Regions from separate parts of the Actinoplanes sp. NPDC051494 genome, predicted to be linked through region 1. Evidence: riboswitches for the same ligand, from Rfam matches in the RefSeq annotation. Region 1 holds a riboswitch; the other holds the start of a gene.
What was found. Region 1 has a riboswitch for cyclic di-AMP ahead of ACIA6A_RS22565 (coiled-coil domain-containing protein). Riboswitches for the same ligand answer to the same signal wherever they lie in the genome.
Positions count from the first base shown of each region.

Region 2: it holds a riboswitch for cyclic di-AMP, as region 1 does, so the genes downstream of both, ACIA6A_RS32490 (C40 family peptidase) here and ACIA6A_RS22565 (coiled-coil domain-containing protein) in region 1, are expected to answer to the same signal.

Region 1 is NZ_JBITDZ010000006.1:208,327-216,124, forward strand. It holds gene ACIA6A_RS22540 (glycoside hydrolase family 65 protein) at 1-2,004, shown strand, start outside; gene ACIA6A_RS22545 (dihydrofolate reductase family protein) at 2,098-2,646, shown strand; gene ACIA6A_RS22550 (MmcQ/YjbR family DNA-binding protein) at 2,595-3,002, opposite strand; gene ACIA6A_RS22555 (SMI1/KNR4 family protein) at 3,032-3,892, opposite strand; gene ACIA6A_RS22560 (nucleoside triphosphate pyrophosphohydrolase family protein) at 3,925-4,254, shown strand; gene ACIA6A_RS22565 (coiled-coil domain-containing protein) at 4,333-5,346, opposite strand; cyclic di-AMP (ydaO/yuaA leader) riboswitch at 5,352-5,493, opposite strand; cyclic di-AMP (ydaO/yuaA leader) riboswitch at 5,773-5,915, shown strand; gene ACIA6A_RS22570 (coiled-coil domain-containing protein) at 5,920-6,999, shown strand; gene ACIA6A_RS22575 (ABC transporter ATP-binding protein) at 7,045-7,798, opposite strand, start outside.
Region 2 is NZ_JBITDZ010000011.1:285,847-293,644, forward strand. It holds gene ACIA6A_RS32465 (hypothetical protein) at 1-87, opposite strand, end outside; gene ACIA6A_RS32470 (nucleotidyltransferase family protein) at 89-673, opposite strand; gene ACIA6A_RS32475 (dTMP kinase) at 818-1,558, shown strand; gene ACIA6A_RS32480 (SDR family NAD(P)-dependent oxidoreductase) at 1,555-2,241, opposite strand; gene ACIA6A_RS32485 (RNA polymerase sigma factor RpoD/SigA) at 2,794-3,795, shown strand; gene ACIA6A_RS32490 (C40 family peptidase) at 3,911-4,858, opposite strand; cyclic di-AMP (ydaO/yuaA leader) riboswitch at 4,886-5,014, opposite strand; gene ACIA6A_RS32495 (DUF3817 domain-containing protein) at 5,219-5,545, opposite strand; gene ACIA6A_RS32500 (hypothetical protein) at 5,557-5,988, opposite strand; gene ACIA6A_RS32505 (DUF6158 family protein) at 6,095-6,340, shown strand; gene ACIA6A_RS32510 (DUF1360 domain-containing protein) at 6,359-6,931, shown strand; gene ACIA6A_RS32515 (hypothetical protein) at 7,192-7,362, shown strand; gene ACIA6A_RS32520 (ANTAR domain-containing protein) at 7,410-7,798, shown strand, end outside.

The sequences.
Region 1 (7,798 bases):
GAACGCATCGTCGAATGGGTGTCCCCGTCCGGCCAGGCGATCCGGGTCCGGACCGTCCGCATGGTGTCGTTCACCCAGCGCGCCGTCGTCGCGTTCCTGTACGAGGTGGAACCACTCGACTCCACCGCCCGGCTCATCCTGCAGTCCGAACTGGTCGCCAACGAGCAGCTCCCGGTCAGCAGCAAGGACCCGCGCGTCGCGGCCGTCCTCGACCACCCGCTCGAGGCCGAGGAGATGCTGGAGCAGCGCACCGGCGGCCTGCTCGTGCACCGCACCAAGGCCAGTGACCTGCGCATGGCCGCGGCCATGGAGCACCTGGTCGAGGCGCCCGGCAAGCACGCGGTGACGACCGAGGGCCACCCGGACTGGCTGCGCACCACCGTCGCCTGCAAGCTCGAGCCGGGGCAGAAGCTGCGGGTCGTCAAGCTGGCCGCGTACGGCTGGTCCAGCAACCGTTCTCTGCCCGCCGTGCGCGACCAGGTCGGCGCGGCCCTCGCCAGCGCCCGCCTGGACGGCTGGGAGGGCCTGCTCGAGGCCCAGCGGGAATATCTCGACGAGTTCTGGGACCACTCCGACGTCAAGGTCGAGGGCGACCCCGAGGTGCAGCAGGCGGTCCGTTTCGGACTCTTCCACACCCTGCAGGCCGGTGCCCGCGCCGAGCAGCGCCCGATCGGCTCCAAGGGTCTGTCCGGCCCCGGCTACGACGGCCACACGTTCTGGGACGCCGAGACGTTCGTGCTCCCGGCCCTGACGTACACCCAGCCCAGCGCCGCGGCGGACGTCCTGCGCTGGCGCCACTCGACGCTGGACCTCGCCCGGGAGCGCGCCCAGACGCTCGGTCTGCAGGGCGCGGCGTTCCCATGGCGCACCATCCGCGGCCAGGAATGCTCCGCGTACTGGCCGGCCGGCACCGCGGGCTTCCACATCGGCGCCGACATCGCCGACGCAGTCCGCCGCTACGTCTCGGCCACCGGCGACTACGACTTCGAACGCGAGGTCGGCCTGGAGCTCCTGATCGAGACCGCCCGGCTCTGGCGCTCGCTCGGTCACCACGACCGGCACGGCCGCTTCCACATCGACGGTGTCACCGGCCCGGACGAATACACCGCGGTCGTGGACGACAACGTCTACACCAACCTGATGGCGCAGCAGAACCTGCACGCGGCGGCGGACGCGGCCAAGCGTCACCCCGACCTCGCGCGCAAACTCGGCGTCGACGACGAGGAACTCGCCTCCTGGCGCGACGCGGCCGCGGCGGTCCACATCCCCTACGACCGCGAGCTTGGGGTGCACCAGCAGTCCGAGGGCTTCACCCGGCTCGCCGAGTGGGACTTCGAGAACACCCCACCCGAGGCCTACCCGCTGCTGCTCAACTACCCCTACTTCGATCTGTACCGCAAGCAGGTCGTCAAGCAGGCCGACCTGGTCATGGCCATGTACATCCGGGGCGACGCGTTCACCCCGGAGGAGAAGGCCCGCAACTTCGCCTACTACGACGCCCGTACGGTCCGCGACTCGTCGCTGTCCGCCTGCGTCCAGGCCGTCATGGCAGCCGAGGTCGGCTTCACCGAGCTGGCCCACGACTATCTCGGCGAAGCGGCCCTCATGGACCTCCATGACCTGCACCAGAACGCCCGCGACGGTGTCCACGTGGCCTCGCTGGCCGGCTCCTGGATCGCCCTCGTGGCGGGCCTCGGCGGCATGCGCGACTACAACGGGCAGCTCTCCTTCGCCCCGCGCCTGCCGAGCCGCATCAACGCCCTCGAGTTCTCCCTGCTCTGGCGCGGTCTGCGACTCCGGGTCGAGGTCACCCCGCAGGAGGTCACCTACTCGCTGCGCAACGGCGGCGGCTCGGCCCGCCTCGACCTGCTGCACCACGGCAAGGGAGTAACGGTCACCCAGGTCAAGCCGGTGGTCCTGCAGATCCCGCCGCCGCTACCGACCGGGCCGGTCCCCACACAGCCCGCCGGTCGCGCGCCGGTCCGTAGGGCGGCGACGCTTTAAAGATCCATGTCGTAGCTCGGTGGGGGGTGACGGACCGTCGCTCCCGCCGAGGACGGGCCGGGGCCCAGCATTCGCTGGCCCTGGCCCTTCTTTGTGCGTGAGTGGGGTAAACCGGGCCCGGGGTGCAGGGGGCCTGAGCTGCTGGCGCATCGGGCTGGGCTCTTTGCCGGTGAGCAGCGGATGGTTTTCGGAGCTACCACGTTTCGGGAGTCCGCCCAGATCATGGCTCTGGGCATCGACCCGAATCCGCTTGATGAGTGGTATGTCCGGTTGATGGAGATGCCTGCCACGGTGATCTCGTCGACGTTGGAGGACACGTTCGGGTGGCCGGACGCGACCATCGTGAGCGGTGACGCGGTGGATGTGGTCGCGCGGCTCAAGGCGGAGTCGGATGTGCCGTTGCGGTCGCCGGCCAGTTTGTCGCTGAACTGGGCATTGATGGCCGCCGGTCTCGTGGACCGGGTGCAGGTGACGATTTTCCCGGTCATCTCCGGGCGGACCGGGACCAGCCCGATCCTCGGGGGTGCGGGGGATTTCGACCTCGAGCTGCTGGAGAGCCGCACGCTGGACGGTCACACGCAGGAGCTGGTCTATCGGCCGGCCGCGCGGGTGGCCAAGAACCTCGGGGCCATCTCGCAGTAGCTGTCGGTGAGGAGTTCGGCGATCTCGGTCCAGTCGGTGTCGTCGCCGAGCCGGGCGCCGGCGACGTTGCGGCCCCAGTCGGCGCGGAAGAACGGTCCGTCGCCGGCGGTCAGGCCCAAGAGGTCGTCGGCGGGCACGCGGAACGTCATCATGGTCGGCGACATGCCGTCGACCAGGTGCTGGGCGTAGACCTTGTGACGCGCGGGGTCGGGCACGTAGACATGGGCGAACGTCCGCTTGCGGATCCGCCAGCGGACGCCGATCCAGGCCGGTTCCTCGTACGTCTCCGGCAGGTCCCCGCAGATCGGTCGCAGCCGGTCGAGGATCTCCGGTGGCACATCTCCAGGGCCGGACATGGCCCGACAATACCGGCCGCCGACGGCCCTCAGCGCGCTTGACCGAGCAGCAGCACGATGGTTTCCCGCACCGCCGGGTCCGGCTCGGCCCGCAGATGGTCGCCGAGGACCCGCCGCCGGTGCGGGGGAAGCTCTCCCCAGAGGGCGCGGGGAGACATGAGGACGGCCGCGAGCGACCGCACGCCGGCCTCGCGGTCGGTGAGCGCGGCGGACAGCAGGTCACGGCCGCGTTCGCCCTGGGCGGCCAGCGCCCGCAGGATCATCTCCCGGACGGCCGCATCCGGTTCCGTCGACAACGCCCCGACCAGCACCTCGGGCAGCCCCGCACCCGGCGCCGGATACGTGATGAACGTGCAGGCCGCAGCACGCCGCCGGGCCGCCAGCGGATCCTCACGCAGCGTCGCCACCAGCGCAGCCTCGTCGCCCGCCATCTGGTTCGGGAACCAGGTCAGATCACGGTGACCGGTGAGCACAAAATCCAGCCACCGCTCGTACCAGGCAAGAAAGCCGGGGTCGGAGTAAAAACGCGGCGCGAAGCACCCATCGGCGTTGACCTCGACGAGCCGCCCCCGGTCAGGACCGCTGACCACGAGCAGGGTGTAGTCACTGCACCCGCCGTGGACGACCGTGATCGCCCCGGAGAAACCCGCGACCGGGCGGAGCCACGTCGCCATGGGCAATAGGCCATATTGCGGCCCGGACCCGCCGTGGCCGATCTGGGTGACGAACTCGCGGAACTCCGCCGGTAGCCGGACACCGAGCTGATCCTCGAAGCCTGACAATTCCCGCTCGGTCAGCGGAGGGCCGAGCACGGCCCGTTCCGTCGAAGGTAAAGCTACGATCTTGGCCCTGATCCGGGCGATCCCGCCGTCCACAGCAACTTCGTTCACGAGAAGGTCGTGGTCGGCCATAATGATCCGCCATGGACCTGGACGACTACCAGCGGGGCGCTCTGCGCACCGCCGCCCCGCGAGACCGCCGTAACGAGCTGCTGCACCTGGTGCTCGGCCTGGTCGGCGAGTCCGGCGAGGTGGCCGAGAAGTTCAAGAAGTGGGTCCGGGACCAAGACAGCGACGAATCCCGACTGGACCGGGCCGGCATAGCCAAAGAACTGGGCGACGTCCTCTGGTACGTAGCCGTCCTGGCCGACTACCTGGACCTGTCCCTGGACGACATAGCCACCACCAACCTGGCCAAACTGGCCAGCCGCCAAACCCGAGGCCGCCTGTCCGGCAGCGGCGACAACCGCTGACCCAGGGTGAAACAGCCCGGCCCCCACTCCGCGAGCAAGCAAGCGAAGCAGGGGCCGGGTCAGCACACGAAGAGACGCCTAGAGCATCGACACGTGCACGTGGTCGGTGTGATCACTGGGCCCGTGATAAGACTTCCACCCGGTGACCGGGAACCAGATCATCTTGTTCCAGATGACGTACAGAATGCCCAGGTTGTCCGCGTTACGAACGAGGAACGCCATGAGGTTGTTGCCGTACTCACGGGTGTCCTGGTTGTGCCACGGCGCGAACCCCGACTTCTGCAGGGACCAGTCGCAGGCCCGGCCCTTGGGATGTTCGAACGGCCCGCCGTTGCGGTGACATCCGACAAACCGATTGAATCCGGCCTTCTTCACTTCTTTGTACATATGCAAGGTCCGGGCCGTGATGCAGCCGCTGGTCGTCGGGTCGGTGACGCTGCAGGATTCGCCGGCGAAGTCGCCGTCCGCGTCGCGGGGGGCCGGGGCCGCCTCGTCGCTCTTGGCGTTGACGAAGCCGCCGGTGACCGTGTCGCCGCCGACGAGGTTGAGGGCCTTCTCGGCCGACTTCTTCTGCTTCTCCATCGCGACGAGGTTCTGCTTCTGCGACTTGACCTCTTGGTCGAGCTGCGCCTTCTTGGTGGCGACCTCGTTGATGGCCTCGTCGAGTTCGTGCAGCTTGTGGTCGTTCCTGGAGTTGATCTCCTCGAGGGAGATGGCCTTGTCCAGGAACAGGCCGGGGGAGCTCGCGTTGAGCAGGAAGCCCATCGTGGTCACGCCGCCGGTGCGGTACTGCTGGGCGGCGACCGCGCCCACCTGGGGCAGCAGGGCGTCGCGCTTGTCCTCGGCGGCCTTCACCTGCACGGTGAGGGTGGCCTGGGCCTTGGTCGACTTCTTGACCGCGGTCTTGGCCTGCATGTATCGCCGGCCGGTGCTGTCGAGCAGGTCGTTGAGTTGCGGGTTGTCGTCGCCGTCGTCCGCGGTGGTCTCCCCGCCCGGGGCGGCGCTAGCGGGTGCGCCGGGCGTGACGACCATGGTCACCGCGACTAGCGAGGCCAGGGCGAGAACGAGCCACCGGCTGGGTCGTGCCGTCATCCATGTTCCTTCCACGTTGCCGCCTACCGAGTTAGCTGACGGGTTCGGGACGGAAGCGATCCCTACCGCTGATGGGGGTCAGCGGATTCACCCCAATTACCTGGTGGTTCCCCGGTTCGTCGCGTGACGATTGAGCGGTGGTCCGCCGGCGCCTTTGGGGCGGCACCTTCTTGGCACGACCGGCGGAAAGCTTACCTGAACTCCGTCGGCCCTTCAGTGCTCGCGACCCCGGCAAAACTGTTACGGCGCAACGACTTTACGTGACCACTCGTTGGGCTGACGCAGGTCAGGGCCCGTAACGGCACATCAAAGTGAGTCGTTGCATTCTCTCCGTAGTCATTTCACGGAATGTGTTCGCACGACCGCGCTGAGTACGACGACTGTCAATACTGGAAATCGATGGGTAGTGTTCGTCACGGTTCCATCACGGAGCCGCCGCCTAATCGCCGCGAGGCGAGCCGGGGACCCACCAGGTAATTGGGGTGAATCCGCTGACCCTTATCAGCGGTAGGGGCCACTTCCGTCCCGAACCCGTCAGCTAACTCGGTCGGCGGCCGACGGAAGGAACGTACGTTGAGGGTCGACCCTGTCCGCAGGCGATTAGCGACCGTTCTGGCGCTGCTCGTCGCGACCACCGGACTGGCGCTGGCCGGTCCGGGCGCGGCCTTCGCCGCGCCGCCACCGCTGGCCGCGCCGGGGGATTCCGGTGACGACGGCGAGGGCGGTTCCAAGTCGCTGACCGATCAGCTCGAGGACGCCTCGAAGGGCTTCGTGGAGGCCCAGGAGACGCTCGAGGGTTCCAGGAAGCGGCAGCAGACGCTGGTCACCAAGCTCAAGGAGCTCGATACCGAGCTCGGCCCGCGGCAGGCGGCACTGGACGACATCGTCCGGCAGTCGTACCAGCGGGGCCGGCTGGGGCCGATGGGCGCGCTGCTCACCGCGTCGTCGACCGGCACGATGATGGACCGGGCGGAGACGCTGGAGACGATCGCGGTCAAGCAGGACCGCGCGGTCCGGGACCTCAAGGACGCGAAGACCCAGCAGGAGCAGGCGAAGACCGCGATCGACGTCGAGATCCGCAAGCAGCAGGCGCAGGTCACGGTCATGGCCAAGCGCAAGACGCAGGCCGAGAACGCGTTGAAGACGCACAACGCCAAGGTTGCCGCCGCCAACGCGGCGAAAGCGGTCGCCGAGACCGGCAGCAGCCCGGCGGGCAACAGTTCGACGGCCGAGTCGGCGCCCCGCAACTCCGACGGTTCGCTGGTGTCGGAGTCGTGCAGCATCGACGATCCGACCTCGGGTGGCTGCATCACCCCGCGCACCCTGCACGCGATGAAGCAGGCGCAGGCGGCCGGCTTCACCCGCTTCGTGGCCTGCTTCCGCACCCAGAACAGCGGTGAGCACCCCAAGGGACGGGCCTGCGACTTCGCCGCCGACAAGACCGGCTTCGGCGGGGTGGCCACCGGCAGCAGCAAGACGTACGGCAACAACCTGGCCGACTATTTCATCGACAACTCGAGCCGGCTCGGGGTGTTGTACGTGATCTGGTTCAACCGGATCTGGTTGCCGAGCAGTGGCTGGAAGGCGTACTCCGGAGGTAACGGCGACCCGTCCAGCGACCACACGAACCACGTGCACCTATCTATGAGATAGGTCACAGCGAAGGGAAAGGGGGCGGCCACCGGCCGCCCCCTTTTCTCACTTCTTGACGTACGCCTCGTATTCCTTCATGACCTGGTCGGTCGGGCCGTCCGCGCGGATCAGGCCGGACTCCAGCCAGATCGAGCGCTCACAGGTGTCCCGGATCGACTGCTCGCTGTGGCTGACCAGGAAGACCGTGCCGGCCTCGGCGCGCAGGTCGCGGACCCGCTGCTCGCTGCGCTTGCGGAACTTCGCATCACCGGTGGCCAGCGCCTCGTCGATCAGCAGCACGTCGTGCTTCTTGGCCGCGGAGATCGAGAAGCGCAGCCGGGCCGCCATGCCGGAGGAGTACGTCCGCATCGGCAGCGAGCTGAAGTCGCCGCGCTCGTTGATCCCGGAGAAGTCGATGATCTCCTTGACCTTGGGCTTCACCTCGGCCGGGGACATCCCCATCGCGAGGCAGCCGAGCACCACGTTGCGCTCGCCGGGCAGGTCGTTCATCAGCGCCGCGTTGACACCGAGCAGCGACGGCTGACCGGAGGCGAAGATCGCGCCGCGCTCCACCGGGAGCAGGCCGGCGATCGCCCGCAGCAGTGTCGACTTGCCGGAGCCGTTGGTGCCGATCAGGCCGATCGCCTCGCCCTTGTACGCGACGAAGCTGACCCCCTTGATCGCATGCACCTCGCGCAGCGTGGCGGGCTTGGTGCCGGTGACGATCCGTTTGAAGCCGGCCAGCGGGCTGGAGGCGCCGCCGGCCTGCTGCACCCGGTAGACGACGTGGGCGTCGTCGACGATGACGGTGGGTTCGCGC
Region 2 (7,798 bases), on a different contig from region 1:
GGTGATGCCCTGCTCGGACACCGATCCGTTCTCGGTCAGCAGCCGCTGGATCGCGGCCTGGTCGTACTCGTCGAGCTGTGCTGCCATCTCATCCCCCCACGGTCATACGGACGCTCTCGACCTGCGGGACCACGTCGAGGCGGTCCAGCAGCATCAGGAACGCTTCCGCGTACGGTGACTTGGCGGTCTCCTCGCGCACCCGGACCCAGTCGATCTGCTCGCGCAGCGAGCGGGCGACCGGCAGCCCGGTGGCGAAGTCGCAGTAATGCTGGCTGTAACTGAGCAGCTTGTGGATCATCAGCTGGGTCGCCGACAGCACCGGCATCTTGATCGCCTCGACCGACAGCATCGAGGTGTCCCGCAGCGTGGCATCGGTGACCGGCGACTCCACCGGGCGGTAGATCAGGTCCACCATCCGGCCCTCGTCGAACACCTTGACCAGCCAGTCCTCCGGCGGCTGCTCCACCTCGAAGCCCACCGCGGCGAGTTCTTCCAGCGCGCGTTCCTTGTCCTGCTCGCGGATCACGAAGTCGACATCGTGATCGCTGGAGTGCCCGCCGTGCGCGTAGACCGCGAAGCTGCCGCCGAGCGCGAACGGGATCTCCGACTGTTTCAGCGCGGCGGCGACCCTCTTGAGCGTGATGACCAGGCCCTCGTCCGCCCGATGCGGCATGGCGATCTCCCTGTGTGACAGTCGGTGTCCGGTTACAGACTTGAACGTCTACCCCGTGAGGCCACTGCTTAGACCTATTTTGTACGGCCTGAGCGCGGCCCACACGAGAACGCTTAGTGACAACCCGCGCTACTGTCGGTGGGTATGGTCCCCGGTCCGGTTCGCCACCGCCCCAGCTCCACCCCGTTGCGCGTGCCTCGCACCGTCGCACTCGTCGGCATCGACGGCTCCGGCAAGACGACGCAGGCCCACCTGCTCGCGGACGCTCTCGCCGACCGTGGACTCCCGGCCGTCTACCGCCGCAACGCCGGCGGCCGCCGCTGGTTCGGCCGGCTCGCGACCGCCCTGGGCCGCGCCGACGGTGACGCCCTGCTCGGCCGCCGCCCGATGCTCTTCGTCGAGGCGGTGCTGCGCTGGCTCGCGATCCTGCGCACCCTCGTGCGCCGCTGGTTCACCGGCGAGACGGCCGTCATGGACCGTTACGCGGTGTGTCAGTTCGCCAGCATCCGGGCCCGTTCCTCCCGTTCGGAGTTCTGGGCGCGGCTGGCCTACGGGCTGTTCCCGGAGCCGGACGTGACGTTCCTGCTGGCGGTCGACCCGGCGATCGCCTACGACCGGATCGAACGCCGTGGCTACGACCACGAGGAGATGGATTACCTCCGGGCCGCCACCGCCGCCTACCGCGCCCTGCCAGAATTCCCCCGCTTCGTGGTGATCGACGCGAACGGCACCCCGGAGCAGGTCCAGGCCGACATGCTCGCCCACCTGCCGGCCGTGGCCCGGTCGGCGGATCTGCTGACCCGGGCGCGCCCCCTGCTGGTGGCCACCGCGACGGTGGTCGCGGCGGCCACGGCCCTCACCTACCAGCTCGCCGAGGGTTTCTAGGCCCGTCCGTACACCGGGATCCGGGCGCCGCTGGTGGGGGCGGAGGCGTCACTCACCAGGAAGCCGATCACCGTCGCGATCTCGTCCGGGGTGACCCAGTGCGAGGTGTCGGCGCCGGGCTGCCCGGCCCGGTTGACCGAGGTGTCGATGACGCTGGGCAGCACGGTGTTCGCCCGTACCCCCTGCTTCTTGTACTCGACCGCGACCGCGTCGGCGAACGCCAGCACGGCGGCCTTGGCGGTGACGTATCCGGCCGCTCCGGGGAACGGGGCGAGTGCCGCCCGCGACGACACGAACACGACCGAGCCGCCGCCGGCCGTGACGAGGTGCGGCAGGGCGGCGGCGGTCATGAGGTACGTGGGACGCAGGTTGAGCCGCAGGATCGCCTCGAAGTCGTCGATCGGGGTCTCGTGCACCTTGCCGCCCATCGCGAACCCGCCGACGAGGTTGACGAGGGCGGTCAGCGGTGCCGAGGGGTCGCTCGCGGCGAACTCCGTGGCCGCGGTCACGTCCGCCGGCACTGTGAGATCCGCCTCTACACCGAGCACGCCCGCAGGGAGCCGGTCGAGGGTTCCGGGGCGCACCGGGGCGACCACGCGCCGGCCGGAATCCCGGAGCAGTCGCACGACGGCCCCACCCAGCCCACCGGTGGCACCCGTCACGAGCACGCTCTGATCTGTCATGGGCCCACGGTAAGGCTGTGTTCTACGTCACCGTGGAGGTGGTCATGGAACGCACCCCGCGGCGGCCGTCACCCATGCGGGGAGTCACCCGTGCGGGTTAGTGAACTGCGGCGCGATGTGCCGCATCGTGGCAGGTGGTCCCGATCCGTACGGCCTCCGCGCGCTTTTACCGCGAGGTTTTGTTTCATGCCCGGCGGCAACCTGTCGATGCAGCACATGAACCCCAGCGGCTACCTGGCCGTACTGGGTGGTGACGAGCGTCGCAAGGTTGGCCGTGATGCCCGTCGCTGTGACGAATGAAGGGCTGATGGTGTCATGTAACAGACCCGGGGTATCCGTTTGTCCGACGCATCCGACCCGGGGTGTGGCTCCGAATGTCTTCCGACCGTGACAGTCGGGGAGAGCCCTCAGAAAAGATGCAACGGGCTCTCAGGTGGCACTCAGACACTCGTGACACTTTCAACTCACCAGACGGAATCAGCGCAGCACATCACTTGTTGTGTAGGTGTCAGCACCGCAATGCACGAACTGCGGACGTTACGGGGAGGGCTGATGGACGCAGGTATTGCCCGTAACAGGGTTAGTGAAGGCAATGAGGGGACCGTGGGCAACGTGGAGAAGAGCACCGTGATGAGGACCGATCAGGTTGCCGAAGAGCGCGACCTCGTCGGAGTCTACCTGCACGAAATCTCCCGGACGCCGCTACTGGACGCTGCCAGGGAGGTCGAGCTCTCCAAGGCAATCGAGGCCGGCCTCTACGCCGAGCACCTGCTCGACACCGGTGAGGTCCGTCGCGGTGTGAGCCGGGAGGAACTGGAGCGGCTGGTCGTCGACGGCAAGAAGTCGAAAGACCTGTTCATCCGGGCCAACCTGCGCCTGGTCGTCTCCATCGCCCGCCGCTACGTCCGGTCCGGCATGCCGATGCTCGACCTCATCCAGGAGGGCAACACCGGCCTGGTCCGCGCCGTCGAGAAGTTCGACTACGAGCGCGGCTACAAGTTCTCGACGTACGCGACGTGGTGGGTCCGCCAGGCGATCAGCCGGGCGATCGCGCAGCAGGAGCGCACCGTGCGCCTGCCCGTGCACCTCGTCGAGGACGTCAACCGGATGCGCAACGTCACCCGCCAGCTCGTCCGTGAGCTCGGCGCCGACCCGGAGCCCGCGCAGGTCGCCGCCGCCCTGGGCGTGACCGTCGAGCGCGTCACCGAGCTCACCCGCTGGGCCCAGGACACCGTTTCCCTGGACACCCCGGTGGGCGACGACGGCGACACGAACCTCGGCGACCTGGTCGCCGACAGCGACGCGCCGTCGCCGGAGGAGATCGTGCTCACCGCGCTGGAGCGTCAGCGCATCGAGGGCCTGCTCAACCACCTCGACGACCGGTCCGCGGGCATCATGCGGGCCCGGTACGGCCTCGAGGACGGTCGCGAGCACTCGCTGACCGAGGTGGCGTCGCGTTTCTCGCTCTCCCGCGAGCGCATCCGCCAGCTCGAGATTCAGGCGCTCGGCCGGCTGCGTGAGCTGGCCCGGGCCGAGGGCCTGCAGGCCGCCTGACCTCTCGACCGACCACAAAGGCCGGTGCCCCGACAGGGGTGCCGGCCTGTTCCGTATCTGACAACGGCCGGCACTCCCTCGCGGGAGGCCGGCCGTTACCCGTTGGTGCGAAGGATCAGCCCACTCGCCCGTACGCGTACGGGGTCATGATGTTGATCGTCCGTTTCTTCACCGGGGCGCCGGCGTGCGACGCGTCGATGATCATGCCGTCACCCACGTAGAGCCCCACGTGCGCGAGACTGCGGTAGAAGACGAGGTCACCCGGCTTCAGCTCGGAACGGGAGACCCGGGAGGTGGCGCTGTACTGAGCCGCCGCGTTGTGCGGCAGCGACTTGCCCGCCGCGGCCCACGCCGCCGAGGTCAGCCCCGAGCAGTCGTAGGTGTTCGGGCCGCCGGAACCGTACTCGTACATGAGCCCGATGGCGCCGTACGCGAACGAGACCGCCGTGCCGGCGGAGCCCGCGATGTTCGGCACCGAGCCGGTGTACTTGGTGGCCTTCTCGGTCTCCCGGCCGTACGCCGCCTTGCGCATGGCGTACAGCTCCTTGAGGTTCCCCTCGATCTTCTTCTTGCGATCGGAGAGTTCCCTGACCTCGGCGGCCTGCTTGTCCTGGGTCGACTTCAACGCGGCCTGACGCTCGCTGTAATCCTGCGTCGTGGCCGTGTAGGTGTCGATGTCGCGCTGCCGGGTCCGGGACATCTGCTCCAGGATCGACATGCGGTCCATCAGGTTCGAGCTGCCTTCGAGGACGACGTTCATCGTGCCGACCTTGCCGGTCTTGTAGGCCGACGACGCGATGAGCTTCATCTGGTCCCCGGCGTCCGCGAGTGCTTCCTTCGCGGGCCCGAGCGACTCGGCGAGTTTCTTCTCCTCGGCCTTCGTCTTGTCCAGGCTGATCTTCATCTTGTTGTACGACTCGACGATGTCCTCGAGCTCGTCCGACGCCTTGGTGATCTTCTTGGTGATGTCACTGGACGAGGGTTCCGCGTGCGCGGCTGCCGGCGCGATGGAACCGGTGATGGCGATCGCTAATGCGGCGACCACCAGGGTGCGTAGCCTCATGCGGGCGTGTCGCAACGGTGCACGGCCTCTCTTCCGCTGAGCCGCCTACCGGGTTAGCTGACGGATTCGGGCGGGAAGAAGGCCCTACCGCTTGCGCGGATTCACCCCGGATGCTGCTCGGTGGGTCCCCGGTTCGCGGCAGGACGGACGCGGACCCCGGGGGACGGGGTGGTCGCGGTGCCCTGTGCGATTCGGCGGCGCTGGCCGGTGCCACCGAGGGCGTGGCTGCGGACCGGACCAACCGCATCAACTTAGCGGCGATCCACATTAAAACAAGAGCCCGAAGAGTGACTTGCGCCAATTATCACTTTTATTCGAATGATCCTGATAACGGAGCGCGTTTCAGCCGTTACTTTTCGCTTATTCTGCCATCGCGGGTTCCGCGTTCAGGGCCTCCGGGATCCATTTACGGGTGACCACCCGCTCCGCCCAGAACGAGAAGAACGGAATCGTGCCGGCCAGCATCACCAGCAGCATCCGCTTCAACGGCCAGCCGGCCCGCCGGCTCAGGTCGAACGCCGCCACCAGATAGACCATATAGAGGAACCCATGGAACGGCCCGATCGTGGCGACCACCGTGTCGTTGTGGCCGATGTACTTCATCGGCATGCCGACGATCACCAGGGCGATGAGGACCACCCCGACGATCCAGGCGATGATCCGGTAACGGGTGAGGGCTCCCTGCACGATCCACGTCCTTAGTTACTGGGTGTTGCCTTCTTGTATCCGGGGTAGTCGCCGGGCCGCGCGCCGGGGTGGGCGTTCAGCCAGGCCAGATAGTCGTTGTACGCGGCCAGCTCGGGGTCTTCCTCGGCCGGCGTCCGCTGGGCGGTGGAGACGCGCACGGGGCGGCGGATCGTCACGCGCTCCGCGTCGGCGGTCTCGATCTCCTCGGCCGGCTCGTCCCCGGCGGCCGGCCGGCCGCTCCGGAGCTCCTGCTGGACCTCGCGGAACCAGATGAATCCGACGAACAGCGCGAAGACCGGCCACTCGAATGTGTAGCCCCAGCTCAGGGCGTTGCCCTCGGTGGCGCGGCTGAATTGCCACCAGCCCAGCCCGAGGAAGCTCACGATCAGCACGACCGCGAACACGTGACGTGCGATCCACGCCGGGGTCCACAGCCCTCTCATGCCGTCGAGCGTACCGGCGTGGGTTTGGCGACCGACCGCACGGGCAACGGTTGCAGCAAGCGGCCCCGGCCGAGAGCAGCCGCGGGCCCTTGGGGAAGGAGAGATCATGCGCGAACCCGACGCCGATGATCTCCTCGGCACCGCGACCGGCATCGATCCGGCCGGCCTCGCCGACGAGGACATCATGCGCGAACTCGGCAGTCTGCACCGCACCCGGCTGGACACCCTGCGCCACGGCCCCGACGCGGCGCTCAGCACGCACCTGCGGCGCACGGCCGAGCTGGAGACGGAGTACCTGGCCCGGCATCCGGGCCGGGAGGTCGACCCCCATCGGCTGACCCAGGCACTGTAAAAACTGAAGGGACCCCCCATGCTTCCCTCGTTGCGCGGCCGGCTCGACCGGCTGCGGCGGCAGTACGCGCCCCACGAACACCGCCCCCTCGACGGATACGTCATGACGATGGGCGCGTTCGGTGCCCTGGCGGCCTCGCTCGCGGCGACCGCGAAGCTCACCGGCCGGCCGGTGCCCGAGCGGCCCGCGGTCGGCGATGTCGTGCTGATCTCCCTGGCGACGCACAAGCTGAGCCGGCTGATCGCCAAGGACTCGATCACCAGCCCGCTGCGCGCGCCGTTCACCCGTTACCGCGAGCCGGGCGGCAGTGGCGAGATCAACGAGGAGGTACGCGACCAGGGCAGCTCGCTGCGCCACTCGCTGGGCGAACTCGTGAGCTGCCCGTTCTGCCTGGCGGTCTGGGTCGCGACCGGGCTGACCGGGGGACTGGTGCTCGCCCCCAAGCTGACCCGCCTGACCGCGACGGTGTTCACGGCCACCGCGGTCTCGGACTTCCTGCAGATGGCCTATTCGGCGGCGAAGGAGGGTGCGGAGGGCGGACCTGCCCCGAAGCCCCGTCAGCCGCTCAACGGCCACGCGCTGAATTCCTAGTTTGTGGTCCAGGTCACAATTGCTACCGGAATGGCGGTGGGGTGCCGACCGTTGATGACAGATGTCGGTGTGACCAGTGTCCCCGGGCCTCACCCTAAGCCTTCGCGGAATACCGTTCGGCTGGAGCCGCGTTGAGCCACTCGCCGCGAGGCGACCTGCACACCGACATCTACGTGACGTCGCCCCCGGGTTCTCCCGGGGGCGACGTTGCGTTTCCCCGGGTTCTGTTATGTCCGGTCATTCTGGGTAATCCATCGGCCATGAGCGATGATCGGATCGAGCACCGCGCCGCCGACCTGCTGCCCGAGGAGCGGACAGCGGGCAGCGCCGACCCCCGGGCCCAGGCCGCGGCCATCCTGGCCGAGTCGGACGAGCGCGAGGACGCCCCCGAGGCCTCCCCGGCGGACCCGCCCCGGGATGGCACCCGATAGAGGACACCACTTTCGTGTTCGCCCCAAGGCATGGCAATATCGGCCAAATGTCTGCCCCGCAACGGAGCTCCGGGCGGCGCCGAACATCGCGTCGCGCATCACCGGCGACCGGCGCCCCACCGTCGGCCTCGATCTCCGTCACGCCGCTGCCGGTCGAGTACGGCGTCACCCGTCCGCACCCGGTCGAGGTGGCGGGGCTGCTGCACGAGCTCACGGCCCGCCTGCTGGCCGCCGATGACGTGCCCGGGGCACTGGAGCGGCTGGCGGTCTTCGGTGCCCACGCGCTTCCTGGCACGCTGCGGTGCTCAGTCGCCCTGATCTCCGAGGGTGGCCCGGCGGCACTCGCCGCCTCGGGTCCGCACGCCCAGCCGCTGGACGACCTCCAGCACGCCACGGGCGACGGCCCCGGCCTCGAAGCGGCCCGCACCCGGGCCGT